3 regions of the Sporocytophaga myxococcoides DSM 11118 genome follow, and region 1 is predicted to be linked to each of the others. Evidence: riboswitches for the same ligand, from Rfam matches in the RefSeq annotation. Region 1 holds a riboswitch; each other region holds the start of a gene.
The links. Region 1 has a riboswitch for S-adenosylmethionine ahead of K350_RS0100555 (PLP-dependent transferase). Riboswitches for the same ligand answer to the same signal wherever they lie in the genome.
Positions count from the first base shown of each region.

Region 2: it holds a riboswitch for S-adenosylmethionine, as region 1 does, so the genes downstream of both, K350_RS0116050 (homoserine O-acetyltransferase family protein) here and K350_RS0100555 (PLP-dependent transferase) in region 1, are expected to answer to the same signal.
Region 3: it holds a riboswitch for S-adenosylmethionine, as region 1 does, so the genes downstream of both, metH (methionine synthase) here and K350_RS0100555 (PLP-dependent transferase) in region 1, are expected to answer to the same signal.

Region 1 is NZ_AUFX01000003.1:185,499-192,870, forward strand. It holds gene K350_RS26795 (glutathione peroxidase) at 1-42, opposite strand, end outside; gene argS (arginine--tRNA ligase) at 46-1,836, opposite strand; gene K350_RS0100540 (type III PLP-dependent enzyme domain-containing protein) at 1,975-3,369, shown strand; gene K350_RS32180 (hypothetical protein) at 3,433-3,573, shown strand; gene K350_RS0100550 (alpha/beta fold hydrolase) at 3,681-4,481, opposite strand; gene K350_RS0100555 (PLP-dependent transferase) at 4,484-5,665, opposite strand; SAM riboswitch class I at 5,777-5,875, opposite strand; gene K350_RS30600 (hypothetical protein) at 6,154-6,780, opposite strand; gene K350_RS0100565 (sigma-70 family RNA polymerase sigma factor) at 7,038-7,372, shown strand, end outside.
Region 2 is NZ_AUFX01000012.1:162,738-170,109, forward strand. It holds gene K350_RS0116035 (efflux RND transporter permease subunit) at 1-2,509, opposite strand, end outside; gene K350_RS29130 (efflux RND transporter periplasmic adaptor subunit) at 2,516-3,565, opposite strand; gene K350_RS31370 (MarR family winged helix-turn-helix transcriptional regulator) at 3,576-4,058, opposite strand; SAM riboswitch class I at 4,688-4,794, shown strand; gene K350_RS0116050 (homoserine O-acetyltransferase family protein) at 4,938-5,975, shown strand; gene K350_RS29140 (AsmA family protein) at 6,223-7,372, shown strand, end outside.
Region 3 is NZ_AUFX01000005.1:462,754-470,125, forward strand. It holds gene ppk1 (polyphosphate kinase 1) at 1-216, shown strand, start outside; gene K350_RS0107955 (DUF4337 domain-containing protein) at 271-885, shown strand; gene K350_RS0107960 (glycosyltransferase family 2 protein) at 889-1,650, shown strand; gene K350_RS0107965 (Ppx/GppA phosphatase family protein) at 1,660-2,595, opposite strand; SAM riboswitch class I at 2,801-2,913, shown strand; gene metH (methionine synthase) at 2,986-6,717, shown strand; gene K350_RS0107975 (YtxH domain-containing protein) at 6,902-7,237, opposite strand.

The sequences.
Region 1 (7,372 bases):
TAAAGCTAAAACTACAAAAGAAAATTTAAGTGATAATTTCATAATTTACATTTTTTCAGGTACTTCTATTCCTAATAACTGCATCCCTCTATTGATTATTTTGGCTACAGCGAAAGAAAATGCTATTCTGAAGGCAAGTGCTTCTTTCTTTTCTTCTGAGAAAATTGATACCGCACCAAAGAAGTGATTATACGCTTTTGCCAGGTCAAAGATATACTGAGCTATTTCTGATGGAGCATAGTTTTTCGCTGCCTCCTCAATTTTTTCAGGAAACTTTGTCATCAGGATTATAGCCTCTCTTTCTGATGGTTGCATATTGTCCAGATTTGAAAAAGCTTCTGGTCTGAAATCTACTCCTAATTGTTTTGCCTTCCTTAAAATCGCAGAGATACGAGCGTAAGTATATTGAATAAAAGGACCTGTGTGTCCTTGAAATTCAATAGATTCCTCTGGATTGAAAAGCATTCTCTTCTTCGGATCGACTTTTAACAGAAAATACTTTAGTGCACCAAGACCAAGTTTTTTGTACAAAGCTTGAAGATCTTCCTCACTGAACCCTTCTATTTTACCCAACTCTTTGGTTCTAGCCTCTGCAGTTTCCAACATCTCTTTTACCAGATCATCTGCATCTACGACTGTTCCTTCTCTTGATTTCATCTTGCCACTTGGCAGATCTACCATTCCGTAAGAAAGATGATACACCCCATCAGCATAAGTTTTACCAAGCTTCTTCAAGATAAGCTTCAATACATTGAAATGATAATCCTGTTCATTTCCTACTACGTAGACAGATTTCTCAGCATTGTATTCCTGGAATTTAAGGTCTGCAGTTCCTAAATCCTGAGTTATATAGACAGATGTCCCATCTCCTCTTAACAAGAGCTTCTGGTCCAGTCCATCAGAAGTTAGGTCAACCCATACAGAGCCATCAGGCTTTTTAAAGAATACCTGTTTTGCAAGGCCTTCTTCCACTATGTTTTTCCCTAAAAGGTAGGTATTCGATTCATAATAAAATTTATCAAAAGTAACACCTATCGTTTTGTATGTTGCATTGAAGCCATCATACACCCAACCATTCATTTTTTCCCATAGAGCAACGACTTCTTTATCTCCTTCTTCCCATTTTAATAAAAGCTCCTGTGCTTGTTTCATTAAAGGAGCCTGCTTCTTTGCCTCTTCTTCTTCTACTCCCAGACCTTTAAGCCCATCTATTTCCTTCTTATATTCTTTGTCAAAAAGCACGTAATACTTGCCTGCAAGGTGATCACCTTTTAATCCAGAAGTTTGAGGAGTTTCTCCATTTCCCCACATCTGATAAGCCAACATGGATTTACAAATGTGAATTCCTCTGTCATTAATAAGGTTAGCTTTTACTACATCATATCCGCTGGCTTTAAGTATTTCAGAGACAGAATAACCAAGGAAATTATTTCTTAAGTGGCCGAGGTGAAGAGGCTTATTTGTATTTGGACTTGAATACTCTACCATTACCCTTTTACCATTAGAAGGTAAAACGGCAAAGTCTTCACTTAGAACGCTATTAGAAAAGATTGAAAGCCAGGTTTTATCAGAAATGACAAGATTTAAAAATCCTTTTACAACATTGAAATCAGAAACTTCCTCCAGATTATCCTTTAAAAATTTACCAATTGCCTCGCCTATTTGCTCCGGAGATTTCTTGGTTTTGGAAGTATATGGAAAAGTTACAAAAGTTAAAGCACCTTCAAATTCTTTCTTGGTCGGTTGCAATTGAATTGATTCTGCCTGATCTTCCAGGCTGAACTGACTTTTCAAAGCTTCTGATATTCCTGATTTTATCTTTTTTTCTAAATTCATTTTAAAGTTATTTTTCAGCCATTGGACGAATTCCGTATTAAGTTTTATTTGTTTGCTTCAATGGCGTTGCAAAGATTGTAATTTTATAGCAATATTGCACAAATTTTAAACAGCACTATCCGCAATTAAGAACAAATAATGGACAGATACATTGACCTGATTGAACAGACATTTTATTTTCCTACAGAAGAGTTTAAAGTAGTTGACAATGATTTGCATTTCAATGAAGTACCTTTAATGGACATAGTAAACAAATATGGTACTCCTTTAAAATTAACCTTTCTGCCGAAAATCAGCAGTCAGATTCAGAAGGCCAAAAAATTCTTCAATGAAGCAATTGCAAACAATAACTATCAGGGCAATTATGTATACTGTTATTGCACCAAATCTTCACACTTCCAGTTTGTTCTTGAAGAAGCTCTGAGAAATGATATCCATATTGAGACCTCAAGTGCTTATGATATTCCTATTGTAAAGATTCTACATAAAAAAGGCAAAATCAGCAAAGATACTTTTGTAATCTGTAATGGTTATAAAAGACCTGAATACACGCAATATATCAGTGATCTGATAAATGAAGGTTTCAAAAACTGTATTCCGATTCTGGATAACCTTGATGAGATCAATGCCTATGATGAACAGGTAACCAATCCATGTTTTGTAGGTATGAGATTAGCGGCTGATGAGGAGCCTAAATTTGAATTCTATACAAGCAGATTGGGCATCAGATACAATGATGTATTACCTCTGTATGAATCTAAAATAAAAGATAATCCGAAGTTTAAGCTTAAGATGCTTCATTTCTTTATCAATACAGGAATGAAGGATACTACATATTACTGGAGTGAATTAAGCAGATTCGTTCACAAATACTGTGAATTGAGAAAAGTTTGTCCAGACCTTGATTCCATTGATATCGGTGGTGGCTGGCCAATTAAAACTTCCGTTCACTTTGATTATGACTATGGATACATGGCCGATCAGATTGTGAAAACTATCAAAAGAATCTGCACTGAGAATCAGGTGCCGGTTCCGAATATCTTTACTGAATTTGGAAGCTTTACTGTGGGGGAAAGCGGTGCCGTGCTTTATTCAGTGCTTGGAAGCAAACTTCAGAATGATAAAGAAGAGTGGTATATGATCGACAGTTCATTTATCACTACACTGCCAGACGTATGGGGTTTGAATCAAAAGTTTATATTACTAGCTGTAAATAACTGGAACAAAGAATACGACAAAGTGAAAATTGGTGGTATTACTTGTGATAGTATGGATTATTATAATTCGGAAGCTCACCTGAACATGGTATTCCTACCAAAGCTACAAGAACAGAATAAGCAGATAATAGGATTTTTCCATACAGGTGCTTATCAGGAATCACTAGGAGGATATGGCGGAATTCAGCATTGCCTTGTGCCTGCGCCAAAACATGTGCTTATTCAGAAAGATGAAAACGGCAATTTTACAGATACCTTATTTGCTCCTGAACAAGATAAAAATGTAATGCTGAAGATTCTCGGATACGAGAGTTAAACAATCCCTGAAGGAATCTGGTTAGATTAATAATTATGGTTAGGCTAAAAAACTTGTTGGATTATGAGAAAAATACCATACTTATTCTTTGTTGCAGTTCTTTTATTATCTGCTTGCAGAAAAGAAGAAACATGCGCTACGTATTCAAAAGATACGAAAGTTAAAAAAACGAAGCAATTTACTTCAGATGAAGCTTCTATCTAAAGTAAAAGAGCCGTTCCTGCCAGGGACGGCTCTTTTTTATTCTTTTAAATCTTCATCTTAAAGTCTCCTCAACTTCTTCATAAGATTTCTAGTACAGCATTGCTATATCAAGCTCTTTTACTTGATAAGACATAATCTGAAGATTGAATTAAGAAGGTTTCAAGTACACCATTAAACTCTTCTGGATGTTCCATCATAGGCACATGACCACATTGATCTATGACGTGTAATGTTACATCACCTGGTATCAGTTTTTGAAATCTATGAGCAATATGTATAGGTGTTACTTTATCTTGTTTTCCCCAAATCAGAAGTACAGGTACATTTATTTTGTCAAGTACTGACGCAACATTGTTAGTATTAGCAGAGCGGGCCATTTTAATTACTTTAATGGTTTTCCTGACATTATTAACGACCTCGTATACTTCGTCAACTAACTGAGGGGTAGCTACTCTTTCGTTGTGAAATATATTTCTGACTTTTTCTTCCACATACTGATAAGATCCTCTCTTCGGATATGTAACACCAAGGCTATTTTCATGTAAACCTGAACTTCCGGCAAGTACAAGTCTTTCTACTTTATCAGGATGGTTAACAGTATATAGTATAGCGAGATGGCCGCCAAGAGAGTTTCCCACTAATGTTACTTTTTCCAGATTCAAGGATTGAATAAAGCTATCAAGGTAGTCAACTAATCCATCGAGACCTTCTTTTGGTAACGATTTTTCATATACTGGCAATTCTGGAATTATGACTCTGTATTTTTGAGAAAAATACTTTATCGTTTCATGCCAGTTGCTCAACCTTCCGAACAAACCGTGAAGTAGCAAAATCGGCTCTCCTGAGCCTGCTTCAGTGAAATGAAATAAGCTGGGCTTTCCAGATTTATTTTCTTTGAATAGTCTCATAATCAGACTTGATTGGTTAGTTTTTCTTTTATCAATGCGATGGGCACTCCAAAGCTTAAAAACTTTTGCAATGCTTGTTCGAGTTCTAGTTGTCTTGACAAATACAGTCTATAGTTTACTTCATTGTTTAGCTGAGTAAATACTTGCTGAAAGTATTCCAGAACTACTTGAAGATTATTAACCTTAATCTCGATTATAAACTCTCTGTTCGTAGTATTCACGTCAATAATCAGTCCTTCAGGCTTACCAGCGACAAAGAATCCCTTTAGTAAACCAAAGCTGAATTTATCATCCCATAAATTGAATTTAAGCCTGTTTCCAAATCCACCTTTAGAAAACCTTTCGGCATTCAGATTAGATATTGAAGACTTAAGTCCAGGATAACTCACTTCCATCACTGTTTCCAGTTGATTAAGCCATTTTGCAAGTTGAAAAGCAACAGAAGAATATTCTTTATATTTCTTCTCTTCTATATTGAGCTGGTTTTCTATAAGCTCGCCAGTTATGTCAGTTATAAGGAATTCAGGAGCAATGTTTTTTTCACGTTGCTCTTTAAGCTCTTCCAGCAACGATTTTTGAATAAGCATTTGAAATAGATCTTTTTTTTGCCAGCTATTCAAGCCTTGTACCACAAAAGCTCCAATAGCTGTATTGTTAAACGCACTATAATTTTGAACCGAAGTGATAACAAAGTCAGCTCCTATTTCAAGAGGATTGAATATCTTTCCCAAACCGCCTGCTGAATTGTCAATGATAACAGGAATCAAAGATTGATGAGCCTGTTCAATAATGTGTGAAAGATCTTCTACAGCCAATGTCAAACTGTCGATTGTTTGCAAATAGATCACACCGATATTATTTAATGCGATAATATCTTTAAGATTAGTATCAGAATAATCTTTGGCAAAGAACAATTTGATTCCATTTCGTTTGAAAGCTTCAATTTCCCATACACCAAGATGGAATGTCAGGATATTTTTTCTTTCTCCGACTATGTTTTTTATGAGTGTATATCGTGCAGAACGAATTGATTTAAATGCTAAAGCCTCAATACCTGATTCAGAAATAGCAACTTTCTTTTCTATTTTTCTCAAAGTATCCCAGGTTGTATTAAAATGTAAACTATCTTCTGCAGCATCATTGAGATGGCTGTGTGTTATTTTATCTATTTGGATGGATTTCATAGCTTTTGTGAATTACAGGATTAAAATTTGGTTGAAAATTAGGATTGCAAACCGTTATGGTTTATCAAAACTTATTTGAGGTGATTCTACATCGTTTGTTCATCATCGTAATATTTATAGTTCCCTTATTGGGCAGGAATTAGCACCTTGAAATGAAACAGGTTGCTATAGGTTCATTGAGCCTGCTCTCTTCCCTATTCTTTATAAATTAAATGCAGTAACCGCATGTAATTCTATACAAAGGTATTTTGAAATTCCTAAAATACAATAACTCTATAGGAAAAGTAGGGTTTATGTTTGAGGTTTATGAAAAGAATACCACCTGAATAAGTATAATATATTGAAAATTAAAGCTTAGTAAGAAAGAAATGATTGTCCATCATTATGGGCCATAAAGTAAATTATAAGAGCTAATCAGGATAAAAAGTCTAACCACATAAGATGCACACAACAACAGATTATTAATCTTAATACAACATAGATCCTATTTATTCTTGTTGAATCCAGTTATATTCATCATGATCCCAATAGATTATCCCTCCTCCGCAGGATTCAGAGGCATGAATATAAATACCATCTGCAGGCAGGGTTGTTTTTAATGAATCAGGAACATCTTCTAACATGATCTCTCCTGTTTCTTCATCAATATTGCTGCACGACTTTGTTCCTTTATTTACCTTTTGAAACACCCCAACCCAATTAAAATCATCAAATTTCTGAGATAGAACTTCCTGACCTGCACCTAGTAAATAATGTTCTTTCGATGCTCCATGCTTAATCAAAAGACCTACTTTATTAGTTTTCTTATCTTGCAATAAAATAGCCGTATCCCCAATATCATCCAAATTAAAATACCCGGTTATCATGTAGGGATTATGATTAGTTGAAATATCATACTGCTCGTCAAGTCCTAAACTACTGATATATGACGTTAAAATACTATCATTAAACATTGGAGACTGAACATTAGGAAGGTCTTCTTGAATCCGCTTTTCAACTTTGGGAGTACTATCCTGAATTGCAAGCATATCAGTAACAACTGTGATTTCAGTATTCTTTTGTGCACATGAAACCGCAATAATTGCCAAAACAAAAAAGTACAAGTCAGCTTTCATAACTTCAATAGGTTGATGCAATAGTCTAAGATAGAATCTAGACCAAATTAGGTTGAATTCAAGATATGAATATTCTTTCAATAATTCACTTTTAAACAAACATCTGACCATTCCAAATGGCTTACAAACATCATAGACAAGGATTTTTTTAATTCATTAATCATATTTTTATAGCTGTGAATACTAAGTAATTACTGTTCATTAATATGAAAATAAATGCAATTTTAATTTATAAACAGACAAATATTTTTTAACACATGGTTACATATTTTTTCCAATTCCGTATAAGGAAAATTATGACGGATCTTGAGTTAATTGATAAAATTCGTAATGGCGAAAAGAAACTCTTTGGAATTATTATTCAAAAATATAATCTAAGGCTTTTCCGAATTACAAGGTCAGTTACAAGGCATGACGCAGACGTAGATGATATTCTTAAAGAGACTTTTCTTAAAGCATTTTTAAGGCTTTCTCAATTTAAAGGAGATATTGAGTTTTCTGTCTGGCTTACAAGGATTTTGTTAAATATTATTTCTATCAGGCTTAATAAATCGAGTTGGTTTAGCAAGGATTTCTTCAATGCCTTTAAGAA
Region 2 (7,372 bases), on a different contig from region 1:
GCAATTTTTTGGAAATCTGATCCATAGCTTCAATTCCATCACCAATTGTTTTACCAGGAGCAAGTCCGGCAGATACTGTTGCAGATTTATATCTGTTGAAGTGATAAAGTTGTGGCGGACTGTTTGTTTCCTCTATTTTCACCAGGTTGTCCATCTGGACCGGGACTCCATCTTTGTTTTTTACATAAAGCGAGCTCAGGTTCAATGGTTGATCGCGATTAGCCCTATCGAGCTGACCTATAACCTGATATTGTTTTCCATTCATATTAAAATAGCCAAACCTCTGTCCACTAAATGATAACTGAAGCGTTTGGGCAATGTCACTCACAGAAACGCCCAGAGCTTTGGCTCTTTCTCTGTCAGGTTTTACAATAAGCTCTGGCTTGTTGAATTTTAGATTCACATCAAAGCCCATGAACGTGGGATTTTTTCCTACTTCTTCCATAAACTTAGGAAGTACTGCTGACAGTTTTTTAAAGTCAGATGACTGTATAACATACTGGACTGGAAGTCCTGATTTTGCAGCACCACCACCTCCACTGATTGTCTGTTCCTGCACAACGAAGAGTTTTGCAGAAGGGAAGGACTTCAGATTTTTAGATAAGTAATCTGCAATTTCCTGCTGTGACCTGTCCCTGTCATGAGGGTCTGTCAAGGCTATTCTGAAAATGCCTGTGTTCATACCACCGGATCCTGAAAATCCCGGTGCAGTGATGGTCATTGCAATTTTATTCTCAGGTACTGAATCTTTGATGAACTTAGATACATTGTCCATGTAATTAAGCATATAGTCAAATGAAGTACCTTCAGGGGCTGTTGCAGAAACTCTTAGTACACTTCTGTCATCAAGGGGTGCAAGTTCGGACTGAAGATTTCCTTTGATATACCAGATGGTACCAAGTGAGCCAAGAAGTATGGCAATTGCAACCCATCTTATATTCAGGAATTTTCCTAATGAGCGACTGTACGCATTGGTCATTCCTACAAAGAATGGCTCGGACCATTCATAAAAGCGTGTTCTCTTCGTGTGATCTTTTCTCGCCAGTTTTACATTCAGCATTGGCGTAAGTGTAAGAGATACAAATGCTGATATTAGTACCGCACCCGCAACCACAATACCGAATTCCCGGAATAAGCGTCCTACAAAGCCTTCAAGAAATATAATCGGAAGAAACACCACTGCAAGGGTAATGGAGGTGGATATTACCGCAAAGAAGATCTCTTTCGAACCTTCATGAGCGGCATTTAAGGGATCCATGCCCTCTTCAATTTTTTTGTAAATATTTTCCGTGACTACTATACCGTCATCGACTACCAGACCTGTCGCAAGCACTATTGCAAGGAGTGTAAGAATGTTAATTGAAAACCCTGCAACATACATGATAAAGAATGCACCAATAAGTGAAACCGGAATATCTATCAATGGTCGGAATGCGATCAGCCAGTCGCGGAAGAACAGATAGATGATGATAACCACAAGCACGAATGCGATGATCAGAGTTTCCTGAACTTCGAGGATAGATGTCTTAATAAATCTAGTGTTATCGAGCGCAATGTCCAACTTATAATCTTCAGGGAGATCTTTTTTTATCTGATCAAATCTCTTGTGAAACTCATTGGCAATTTCAATATAGTTTGCTCCAGGTTGAGGCACTACACCAAGACCAATCATTGGGATGCCAGATTCCTTCAGCATGGTGTTTTCATTCTCCGCACCTAAAGTAGCTCTTCCGATATCAGACAGCTTTATAATTCTGGTGCCATCGTTTTTAATAATGAGATTGTTGAATTCATCTTCTGTTGTAAGCCTTCCCATAGTTCTTACGGAAAGCTCGGTAGCATAACCTTCAATCTTACCACTTGGCAGTTCTACATTTTCTTTATTTAAAGCACCCCACACATCGGCCGCAGTCAATTGATAAGAAGCAAGTTTGAATGGGTCCATCCAGATACGCATAGCATATTTCTTCTGTCCCCAGATCTGCACAGTACTAACACCAGGTATTGTCTGTAGTCTTTCAAGCACTACGTTTTCTGCATAGTCACTCACTTCTAGCTGGCTTCTGGTATTGCTTTGTAAGGTAAGAGCAATGATTGCATCAGAGTTGGCATCGGCTTTGGTAACAACAGGAGGGCCATCGATATCTAACGGAAGAAAACGAACAGCCTGTGAAACTTTATCTCGAACGTCATTCGCTGCGGTTTCAAGGTCTGCATCCAGGTTAAATTCAACAGTGATACTGCTTGTCCCTGTACTGCTGGAAGAAGAGATGGATCTGATACCGGCGATTCCGTTGATACTTTTTTCCAGAGGTTCCGTGATCTGTGATTCTATAATATCAGCATTGGCACCGGTATAGGATGTCTTTACTGTAATGACAGGAGGGTCAATGGACGGAAACTCCCGCACTCCGAGATATTTATAGCCGATCAGTCCGAATAGCACAATTACTATGGACATCACAGTTGCCAGAACCGGGCGGTTTATACTTACTGAAGAAATATTCATAGCAGTTTACTTTGATAAGGTTATGTTGACCTTCAGGCTGTCTTTTAATTGCATAATACCTGAAGTAATTAAAGTGTCTCCGGCATTCAGGCCATCGGTAATTTGAATGGCAGAGTCGTTACGCACACCAGTTTTCACATTTTTGGAAATTGCATAACCTTGTTTATAAACAAATACTTTTGAGCCGTTTTGCATTGGTACAATAGACTGCGTAGGCGCCATAATAGCCTGAGCATCTTTTTGCAATAAGAGATCAATTTTAATAAATGATCCTGGTCTCAGACTGAAGTCTTCATTGGAAGATCTGGCACGTACTTTTAAAGTTCTTGTAGCCACATCAACCATAGGTTCTGAAGCATATACTGTACCTTGATAAATTTTGTCAGATCCGGTTACAGTAAACTTTATATCTGAGCCTTTTTTTACAAAGGCTCCGTATTTTTCAGGGATGTCAAATTCAAGTTTTATCGGATCGATTTGCTGAAGAGAAGCTATGACTGTGGTAGGAGAGACGATTTCTCCTTCACTTACATATCGAAGTCCGATGATGCCGCTGAATGGTGCTTTAACTTCCGTTTTGCGTAATTGAGCAGATAGTAAGTCAAGATCTGCATTCAAAGTACTTGCCTGGTTGCTGGCAATGTCATATTCTTCCTGACTGATACCGCCAATTTCTAGAAGCTTTCTCTTGCGGTCCTCTTCTCTGTTAGCTAGCTCTTGTTGAAGCTTGATCTTTTTATATTGAGCTCTAAGTTCTTCATCAAAGATTTTTACAAGAAGTGTTCCTTTTGAAACTTTTGCATCCTCTTTAAAATGGATGCCTGTTACTCTTCCGGAAACTTCGCTTCTGAGATCTACTTTTTCATTTGAAAGTATAGTTCCTATAATTTCTATTTTATTATCCACCTCTTCAGGCTTTAGAATTAAGCCAGTGATAGATAAAGGTGGTGTATCTTTTGGTCCACGGATCTCTTTGACCTTCTTGCCAGAGGATGTGCATGACCAGACGATGGCCAAAATAAAAATAGCGGGAAATATGGTGGTTCTGATACTCATCGCTTTGGTTTTACTTAACTTTTTTAATTTTGAGTTTGATGTCTATTTTGCTTGAATGCAGGGCTTTTAGATTATTTCTTATCAGGTCGAGAGTATTGTAGAAAGTATTTATTTCCATTTCGCTCATTCCATTAAAAGCTCCTTGCTCCAATTCTTTATATGTTTTCCGTATTTGAGGAATCAATTTTTTGCCTTTGGCGGTCACTTGTAAAAGATGCTCCCTTCTGTCTTTCTGGTTTATGACTCTCTCCACGAGTTCAAGCTTGGACAAATGATCAAGATTGCGCAAGGTGGTAACTTTGTCGCAATGAAGTAGTTCGGAAAGTTGCTGCTGGGTTATCTTCCCTGAGTTTTCATCCAGAACCAACAACATATAATAATATCTATCCAAACCGGAGCTTTCCAGGTTTTCTACAAGAAATGCTAGGTAATTTTTAGCCAGATCTGTGCAGCGTTTTCCCAGCGGAGGTTCTTTTGATGAAATAATTCTCATTTAAAGCAACAACAATAGTAAATTAAGTTAATTGTTAGCAATATTAACTAATTGGAATTATAACGTAAATAAACAGACTAAAATTTAATTGTTTATCATTGTTCGTCTTTGAATTCCAGGATTTGGAATTCGAAAAATTAGGAACAGCAAATGGGGTATAATAGTTTGGAAAATATTTATTTGAATGCGAAAACTTAAAGAGATGAGTTTATATGTTTTGTGTTTTTATTTTTGCCTATTTTTTTAGGCATAGAAACGACCTTATAGGTTAAAAAGCAGACGATGGCGATTATAAAGAATAGTAGCATAACAAAAAAAATTAAGGTCTTTAGGTATTTATACGTGTTTTTAGAGGGTAAGTAACCTGATTTTTCACGAATTTTATTTCTGTGATATTAAACGATTTATGTAATGAAGAGGCTCCGGATTCCTTATCAGGTCTGTGTTAATATTTTTCCCTTATCCCCTTGTATGTCTACTATAATTAGATTTCTGATTATTAGTAGCTTATAGTGTTTAATTTGAATGCAAATACTAAAATTTGTTACAATTGGTCAATTTGTTTTGTTTTTAACATTTCTCCGATTAATTTTGAACCCTCCAAAGTCAATTACTCTGAACATGTAATTGATTTATAAAGAAGAGGGGAGAGAAAAGGCTCTTTGAACCTCTAGCAACCTATCCTTTTTGAGATAAGGTGCTAATTCCTTTCCTAAGATATTAGGGCATATAAATTAATTATGATGAAGAAATTAATTGAATATTACTACACCTTTCGTTATACCTCTTTCCTTAAGAGTAAAGGCCAGTCTTTTAATTTCCTCTTTATCTGTTGTTAGTTTTGTGCTGAATTTGTTGGTTTAATCTGGAGTTTAAAAAGTGGAAAACAAGACCTTTACATATAAGAATAATTTTGTTTTAGAGTCAGGACAGGTTCTTGAAAACCTTACGATTCAATATTCTACATTTGGAAAACTAAATAGTAGAAAAGACAATGTAATCTGGGTTTGCCACGCTCTTACTGCTAATTCAGAAGTACATACATGGTGGTATGGATTGGTGGGAGAGGATAAATTTTTTAATCCAGAGAAACACTTTATAGTATGTGCCAATATTCTTGGTTCTTGCTATGGAACCAGTGGTCCGCTGGATGTTAACCCTCGGACCGGAAAGCAGTATTTTCTGGAATTCCCGCAGGTTACAATAAGAGATATGGTAAATGCTCATATTCTTCTTAAAGAAGAATTAGGTATTTCTAAAATACATTCTTGTATAGGTGGTTCTCTTGGCGGTCAACAGGCAATGGAATGGTCTATCATAGCTCCTGATACAATTGAAAACCTGATCTTGCTGGCTACAAATGCTTTTCATTCTCCATGGGGAATTGCTTTTAATGAGTCCCAAAGAATGGCAATACAGGCTGATAAATCCTGGCAGGAGTGCAGAGAAGATGCAGGGCAGGAAGGTTTGAAAGCTGCTAGGGCTATAGCGCTTCTCTCATACAGAAATTATAATACTTACGTTTCCACACAGAAAGAAACAGACGACAATAAGCTGGATAATTATAAAGCATCCTCTTATCAGAATTATCAAGGGGTTAAGCTTGTAAACAGATTCAATTGTCATTCATACCTTTATCTTTCAAAAGCAATGGATTCCCACCACGTTGGACGTGGGCGAGGTGGAGCTGAGGTTGCTTTAAAAGCTATAAAATCAAATACATTGGTGATCGGTATCAAAACGGATATACTTTTCCCTGTTTGCGAGCAGATTTTCTTAGCACAAAATATTGTCGGAGCAGAATATCAGGAAATTGATTCTTTGTATGGCCACGATGGCTTTTTGATTGAAACTGAAAAAATTGCAAATATCCTTCAGGATTTTTATAAAAGAAAAACTGCTGCCGGATTGTTCTGATAAATTATTAAAATTAAGCATTAGCTGTTGAAAAATCCTGTTAATCACTATAATCAATCATGTGATTATAACTTCTAATGGCCGATTAGCATTGATATTTTTTTAAATACTTGTTTCCGATTTATTTTTCTTCCTTTAGTCTCTTCCGCAATATCTTTATCCGATAAATCGTATAGAAAAAAAGCCTATCTTTAGGGCTCTTAGTGTTTATACAGAAATCTGACAGAAATCAATTAATTCAATTCAAATGAAAAAAGGTATTCTTATTTTTCTGGGGATAATAGCATTTTTATTTATCCTCCTGTTAACCATTCCATTCCTTTTTAAAGATCAAATCAAAGCTAAAGTAGATGAGCAAATAGCAAAAAGCGTCAATGCTACTGTTGTTTTTGATTCAGATAAATTAGGATTGTCTCTTATCAGAAACTTTCCTAACGTAACTATTTCAATCGATGATTTTGGTATCATCGGAAAACAGGAAGAGTTTAAAGGCGACACGCTTTTCTTCGCTAAGAACTTTAAAGTTGTCGCAGATATCATGAGTGTTATTTCAGGAGATCAGATAAAAGTTAAAAGCATTTATCTGAATAAGCCAATTGTTGCAACATATGTAACAAAAGATGGAAAAATGAGCTGGGACATTGCTATAGCTACTCCTGAAGATACTGTAAAGAAAGCTCCTGAAGAACCTTCAAAATTCAGTATTGCTCTTGACAAATGGGAAATCGAAGATGGTCTTATTATTTATGAGGACAAATCATTGCCCATGTATGCTGAATTGAGAGGCTTTAACCATACTGGAAAAGGAGATATTACTCAGGATATATATGATGTTGAGACATACACTAAGTCTAAAGAGACAGTTGTTATTTTTGATAATGTTGCTTATCTGAACAAACATCAGGTGGAGGCAAATCTTAACCTGAATATTAACATGCCTAAATCCGAGTATAAGTTTCTTGAGAACAATATCAAGATCAATAATTTTGATTTCGGATTTGACGGACTTATAGCTATGCCAGGTGATGATATAATTTATGATCTAACCTATGCAGCAAAGGAAACAGATTTCAAAGACCTGATCTCTCTTGTTCCTGCGGTTTACACAAAAGACTATAATGACCTGAAAGCGGATGGTAAAGTTGCATTTAACGGAATTGTAAAAGGTAAGCAAACAGCAACAACGCTTCCTGGCTTTACCTTCAATCTTAAAATTGATAATGCAAGCATGAAGTATCCATCACTTCCTTCTGCTATCAGCAATATTGTTACAGATCTGAGTGTTGTTAATACTGATGGTATTATTGATAATACTGTTATCAACCTGAAAAAATTCCACATGGATATGGATAAAAATCCTGTAGATGCTCGTGCTCTTGTTGAAGGATTGAATCCAT
Region 3 (7,372 bases), on a different contig from region 1:
AGAATAGAATCTCTGTTCCTGATTGCAGACCCATTATTGAAACAACAAACAATCAGCATTCTGGATTATTCACTCAAAGATAATGTGAATAGCTATGTGTTGTTAAATGACGGTACTTATATCAATCAGGCCACTGAAGGTGAAGAGCCATTTAATGTGCATGAAGAGTTTTATAATGTTACTAAAGAAATAGTTTTAAAAGCGAAGCTCTTCTAATTTCAGAAGGGCTTCAGTTATTTTTATCCGCAATATTTTAATAATAGAATTTTAATGGAAGAACCTGAAAAAAAGAGCAACAGGCTTGAGACATACTGTGGCTTGTTACTTGCTGTATTTGCCGCAGTACTTGCTATTGCAGATCTGGGAGGAGGAAAATTCGGGGATGATGAAATTATTGAGACTAATGAGAAAAGCTCTGCATACATGTGGTATCAGTCCAAAAGTATTAAAGAATCATTGGCTGAGGGGCAAGGCGAGTTGCTCAAGTCATTACTTAAGTCAGGAGTGATTGTTGAGGATAAAAGAACTGCAATTGAAAATGTTGTTGCAGGACTTGATAAAGAGGTGGAGAGATATTCTAAGGAGAAGAAAGAAATTCTACTTGGGTCAAATGCAGTGGGTAAAGAAAATTGGGTGCAGGAACTGAATGGAAAACTAGGCCAGGTGATAGGGGTAAAAGAATGGGAAGAACACCTTCGAATTCTGGGAAGGGCAGGAGATTATTTTGATCTTGCTACACTGTTTCTTCAGATTTCTCTGGTGATGGGTGCTATAAGTCTTATCACATCAACGGAAAAAAGTAAAAAAGCTTTTTTTATGTTGCTTATTGGCCTGGGATTAATAGGAAGTACATTTACAGTTTATGCGTTCAGTATCGTTCATTAAAATATGAAAGTACCTGTATCTGCTGTCGTTATAACATACAATGAGGAAAGAAACATCGAAAGATGTTTACAATCCCTTGCTCGTCTTACTAACGATATTATAGTGGTGGATTCATTCAGTAGAGATAGTACTGAAGAAATTTGCAGAAAATACAATGTTAATTTTCTGAGAAGAAAGTGGGAGGGATATGGTCCTACCAAAAATTTGGGCAACAGCTATGCGCGCTATGATTATATACTTTCTCTGGATGCAGATGAAGAGCTGTCAGGAGAGCTGATCAATGAAATCAAAAGCGAATTTAATAATAAGCCTCAATACGATTGCTATGAAGTGCCACGAAAGTCCAATTTCTGCGGTAAATGGCTGAGGTTTGGGCACTGGAATCCTGAATCTCATATCAGGATTTTTCGCAAAGATAAAATTTATTGGGATAGCAGCCCCGTACATGAAAAGCTCTGTTTTGAAAAGAATACGACAATCAAAAAGCTTAAAGGATCTATTCTTCATTATACTATTTATTCGCTTGATCAGTATGATCAGAAAAATGATAAGTATAGCACGCTGGCAGCTGAAAGACTTTTTAAAGATGGAAAGAAACCTGGATTTATCAAGTTATACATTAGTCCGTTTTATAGGTTTTTTCATTCCTACATACTTAAGCTGGGTGTACTTGACGGATATTATGGTTATGTCATTGCCAAAGAAACAGGTAAAGTGACCTTCCAAAAATATAATAAACTGAAAAAGTTAAGGGCAGAAAAATAAATTCCCGGATTATTTCGGGAACTTATTTGTATTGATGATGGTCACCTGTTCTTCTAAGTTGTGCATATTTCTTCTAAACAACATTTGTATCAGGCCATCTTTCAGACCTAGTTCAGGCACTACCATTTCTTTAGCTCCTGCATATTTCATCACAGAAATATAGATATCCGAAGCCGGAACTATAACATCAGCACGGTCAGGATTGAGGTTTAGTACATGAATCCTATCTTCGTAAGTCATTGCAGCTACCTGTTTCTGCACTCCTTCAATCTTGTCGATTTTAATACTTGGCTTAAGGTCTTTTGATCTTGAAAGGTTAGCTAGTTCATAGATTTTTCCTATGTTGCCACCCGTACCAATAGCATAGACAGGAATACTTGCCTTAGATATATTGTCTTTTACCCACTTCTCCATTCTATTCCACTCTTCAGGCGCATCTAGTTTATTAAGTCTTCTTACCGATCCGATTTTAAAGGATTGTGCAGCAACTTTCTTTTTATTTACGAAAATATTCAGCTCCGTACTACCGCCTCCTACGTCAATATGGATATAGCTTTTTTCGTCAAGTTCATTAAATAGAACTGCATTTATTAGATCAGCTTCCTTATCTCCATCAATAATATCTATTGAAATATCAACTTCTTTCTTTACTCGTTCTGCAATTTCCCTTCCATTTGTAGATTCTCGCATCGCTGAAGTCGCACAGAATATATAATCATCCACTTCGTAAAGCTCCAAAAGCATTTTGAAAGTTTTCATCAGCTTTACGAACTTTTCCTCTTTTTCCGGACTAATCTTATTGAACTGGAATACATCCTGACCAAGCCTAAGCGGAAAACGGACATATTCAAGTTTCTTAAAGTTGAATATGTCATTGTGTTTCAGGATGCTTGTTATCTGAAAACGGATAGCGTTGGAGCCAATATCTACTGCAGCAAATTTCAAATTAAATGGGTTTTATTGTAAAATTGAACAGCATTGAATTTCAGGAGTTAATCCGAATCGAAGCTTTTCTTAATTCAATTCAAAAATAGAGGAATTAAGGAAAAGAGATGTTTAAAATGTTAAAAAATTATTACATCAACCTTTGAATGCAAAGAATTTTGGAGATTATTTCTTTAAAAAGAAACTTTATTATTAATTTGCATTGAACTTATCCGGAAAGACGGAGGGATTGGGCCCTTAGATGTCTTAGCAACCCTTTAAAAGAAGGTGCTAACTCCCACTCTGAGAATTTTTATTTTCAGCAGAGAAAGATAAGGTAGAACTCCTTCCCGGGAATCTCTCCGTTTAAGCTCTTCATAATTTTATTCATTAAAAAAAAGTTATTGAAAAATGACTGTTAACATTCAGGAAGTATTAAAGAAAAAGATACTTGTGCTTGATGGTGCTATGGGGACCATGATTCAGGGGTATACACTTGAAGAGGAAGATTTCAGAGGAGAAAGATTTAAAGATCATAAAGGCGATTTGAAAGGCAATAACGACTTGTTATCGCTTACTCGTCCCGATATCATTAAAGAAATCCACCTGAAGTATCTTGAAGCCGGCGCTGATATTATCGAAACAAATACTTTTAGCGGTACTTCGATTGCTATGGCGGATTATCATATGGAAGATCTTGTTTATGAACTAAACTATGAATCTGCAAGAATTGCCAAAGAAGCTACGGAGATTTATAACCAGAAGGATCCTTCGAAACCAAGATTTGTAGCGGGATCAATAGGTCCAACAAACAGAACGGCTTCATTATCGCCAGATGTAAACAATCCAGGCTATAGAGCCGTAACTTTTGACGATCTGGTAAAAGCATATTATGAACAAGTAAAAGGCCTTGCAGATGGAGGAGCTGACCTGTTTCTTGTAGAAACAGTTTTCGATACTCTTAACTGTAAAGCTGCTTTATTTGCTATTGAATCTTATAAGGAAGATACAGGATCAAAGATTCCTGTGATGATTTCCGGTACAATTACTGATGCAAGTGGAAGAACTTTATCTGGACAAACAGTAGAAGCTTTCTTGTATTCAGTAACTCACTTGCCTGTTTTAACAGTAGGTTTTAACTGTGCTTTAGGAGCAAAACAATTAAAGCAACACATCCGGGATCTTGCAAAGGAATCTGTTACAGGTATCAGTGCACACCCTAATGCCGGTTTGCCCAACGAATTCGGTCAATATGATGAAACTCCGGAGGAGATGGCTTCGACCATCAAGGAGTTTTTAGATGAAGGTCTTCTAAATATTATTGGTGGATGCTGCGGAACCACTCCTGCACACATTAAAGCAATTGCAGATTTAGCCGCACAATACTCTCCTAGACCAAATCCTGAATCAGATCATCTTTCAAGATATAGCGGACTAGAGCCTTTGAAAGTCTTCAAAGGAGCTAACTTTATAAATATCGGAGAAAGAACCAATGTTACAGGTTCTAAAATGTTTGCCCGTCTTATCAAAGAAGGCAATTATGAGGAAGCGCTTGCTGTAGCCAGAAACCAAGTTGAAGGTGGGGCACAGGTGATCGATGTGAATATGGATGAGGGGATGCTTGACTCTGAGCAGGCAATGACTACTTTCCTTAATCTTATTGCTTCTGAGCCTGATATTGCGAAACTTCCTATCATGGTGGATTCATCCAAATGGTCCGTGATTGAAGCTGGTCTTAAATGTGTACAAGGTAAAGCCATTGTAAACTCTATAAGCTTAAAAGAAGGCGAAGAGAAGTTTAAAGAACATGCCAGAAAAGTCAGAAAGTACGGTGCTGCAGTTGTTGTAATGGCGTTTGACGAGCAAGGACAAGCAGATTCTTACGAAAGAAGAATCGAGATCTGCAAAAGAGCTTATGATATTCTTACTAAGGAAGTAAATTTCCCTGCAGAAGATATAATTTTTGACCCTAATATACTTACTGTTGCTACAGGTATTGAAGAACACAATAATTATGCTGTGGATTTTATCAATGCTACAAGATGGATCAAAGGAAATCTTCCGGGTGTAAAGGTAAGTGGTGGTGTTAGTAACATATCCTTCTCTTTCAGAGGAAACGATGTGGTTAGAGAAGCGATGCACTCTGCTTTCCTGTATCATGCAATTAAAGCAGGTCTGGATATGGGTATTGTTAATGCAGGTATGATTGAGGTTTATGAGAATATTCCCAAAGATCTGCTGGAGCATGTCGAAGATGTATTACTGAACAGGCGTCCTGATGCCACAGAGCGAATGCTTGAGATGGCTGAAAAGGTTAAAAATAAAGGGAAAGAGGCTGTTAAAGATGAAACCTGGCGTAAATTACCTGTTGGGGAAAGATTAGCTCATGCTCTGGTGAAGGGTGTTGTTGATTATATAGATCAGGACGTAGAAGAAGCAAGGCATATGTTTGCTAAACCATTAGAGGTTATTGAAGGGCCTTTGATGGATGGAATGAACATTGTAGGTGATCTTTTCGGTGAAGGAAAAATGTTCCTGCCTCAGGTAGTGAAGAGTGCAAGGGTAATGAAAAAGGCGGTAGCTTATCTGCTTCCATTTATTGAAGAAGAAAAGAAAAAAGGAGGAGGAGAAGGCCGAAGTGCAGGTAAGATCCTTATGGCTACAGTAAAAGGAGATGTACATGATATAGGAAAAAATATTGTCGGTGTAGTTTTGGGATGTAACAACTATGAGATCATCGATCTTGGGGTAATGGTGCCTACCGATAAAATCATTAAGGCCGCCCAGGAAAATAACGTCGATATCATAGGACTTAGCGGTCTGATAACCCCTTCTCTTGATGAGATGGTTACAGTTGCAAGGGAAATGGAAAAGGCGGGTTTAAAGGTGCCTTTGTTGATTGGAGGAGCTACAACATCAAGAATTCATACAGCTGTAAAAATTGATCCGCACTATAGTGGTTCAGTTGTCCATGTACTGGATGCATCAAGAAGTGTTCCGGTTGCTGGAAGTCTTATGAGCCTCGAAAATAAAGATAACTTTGTTCAGAATCTTAAATCGGAATATTCTAAAGCTCGCGAGGAACATTCTAAAAGGCAAAAAGATAAAAATTATATCAGCATTGAGCAGGCAAGAGCTAATAAAACACCTATTGACTGGTCGACTACGAAAGTAACTAAGCCTGCATTCCTGGGTACAAAATTCTTTGATGATTATTCTTTGTCAGAGATTAGTAAATACATCGATTGGACTCCTTTCTTCCAGACCTGGCAGCTTAAAGGAAAGTTTCCTAAGATTTTAGAAGATCCGATTATCGGGACAGAGGCTAAAAAACTTTATGATGACGCAAGAGCTCTTTTAAAAGAAGTCATAGAGAAAAAATTATTGCAGGCAAAAGCAGTTATAGGGTTTTATCCTGCCACAAGAGGAGGGGATGATGATATCATTCTGCATGAATTCAATAAAGAAATAATAGATCACGGCAATCATAAGCACGAAGTCTTCAGAGAGGATAGAAGTAAAGTCCTTACAACTTTCCATACTTTGAGGCAACAAGGCTTGAAAGGCAAAGGTATACCTAATCTGGCACTCAGTGATTTTATTGCTCCCAAAGAATCGGGAATCAGTGATTATATAGGTGGTTTTGCGGTGACAGCGGGAATAGGAATTGAAGCTATAATTGAAAAGTATGATAAAGAACACGACGATTATAATTCAATACTTATAAAAGCAATAGCAGATAGATTGGCTGAAGCCTTTGCTGAATGTATGCATGAGAAGGTAAGGAAAGAGTATTGGGGATATGCAAGTGATGAGTCATTCGATAATGAGGCTTTAATAAAAGAAGAGTATGCAGGAATAAGACCTGCACCAGGGTATCCTGCATGTCCGGACCATACAGAGAAGAGCATCTTATTCAAGCTTCTTGATCCTAATTGCAGAACAGGAATTGCATTAACCGAAAGCTTTGCAATGTACCCTGCATCATCGGTAAGTGGTATGTATTTTTCTCATCCTGATTCCAAATATTTTGGCTTGGGTAAAATAGAAAAAGATCAGGTGGTAGACTATGCCAAGAGAAAAAATATGTCAGTAGAAGAAGTTGAGAAGTGGCTTAGCCCAGTTCTAAACTATGATATTTAATGAAGTTAAAAGTTGAAAGCTCAAAGTTTAAAGTATTGGGATTATGGGGAATTTTAAGGCGAAAGTCTCGTCAGGCGAAAATGATTATCTTGATACTTAATTTAAAATCAGGCTTTTGATTTTTTATAAAAAAAGGCTGTCCCAAGAAATGAGACAGCCTTTTTTATGATTTTATAAAATCCCATTATGGGTTTGCCTGAGTCTGAGCTTGGGCTTGCTGACTATAGTCATTGATCAAAGAAAATGCAGATTGTTTTAAGTTGTTCAATTTTTCAACTCCTTTCTGCACTTGACCATTCACGTCGGTTTTTAGCTGAGATGCTTTGTCAGAGATATTTTTTCTTGTTACATCTCCTTTTTCTGGGGCTAATAGAATACCGGCAATTGCGCCCGTCGCCGCTCCGGCAAGGAAACCCAAAAATACTTTCACATTTTCATCCATAATTACATTCGGTTTTGGTTGTACATCCAGTTCCTTTACTAATATATAAAGTGATTTTGAGTGAAATATGTTTCCCATAGGGGAAAAATTGACAATGAATTTCTTCTAAAATTGTACTTTTTTTACCTCGTAAGGGATAGATACTTGTATTTTATAGATGAAAAACCTATATTTTGTGTATCAAAAGTATCACTGTTATACTTCCCTATAACA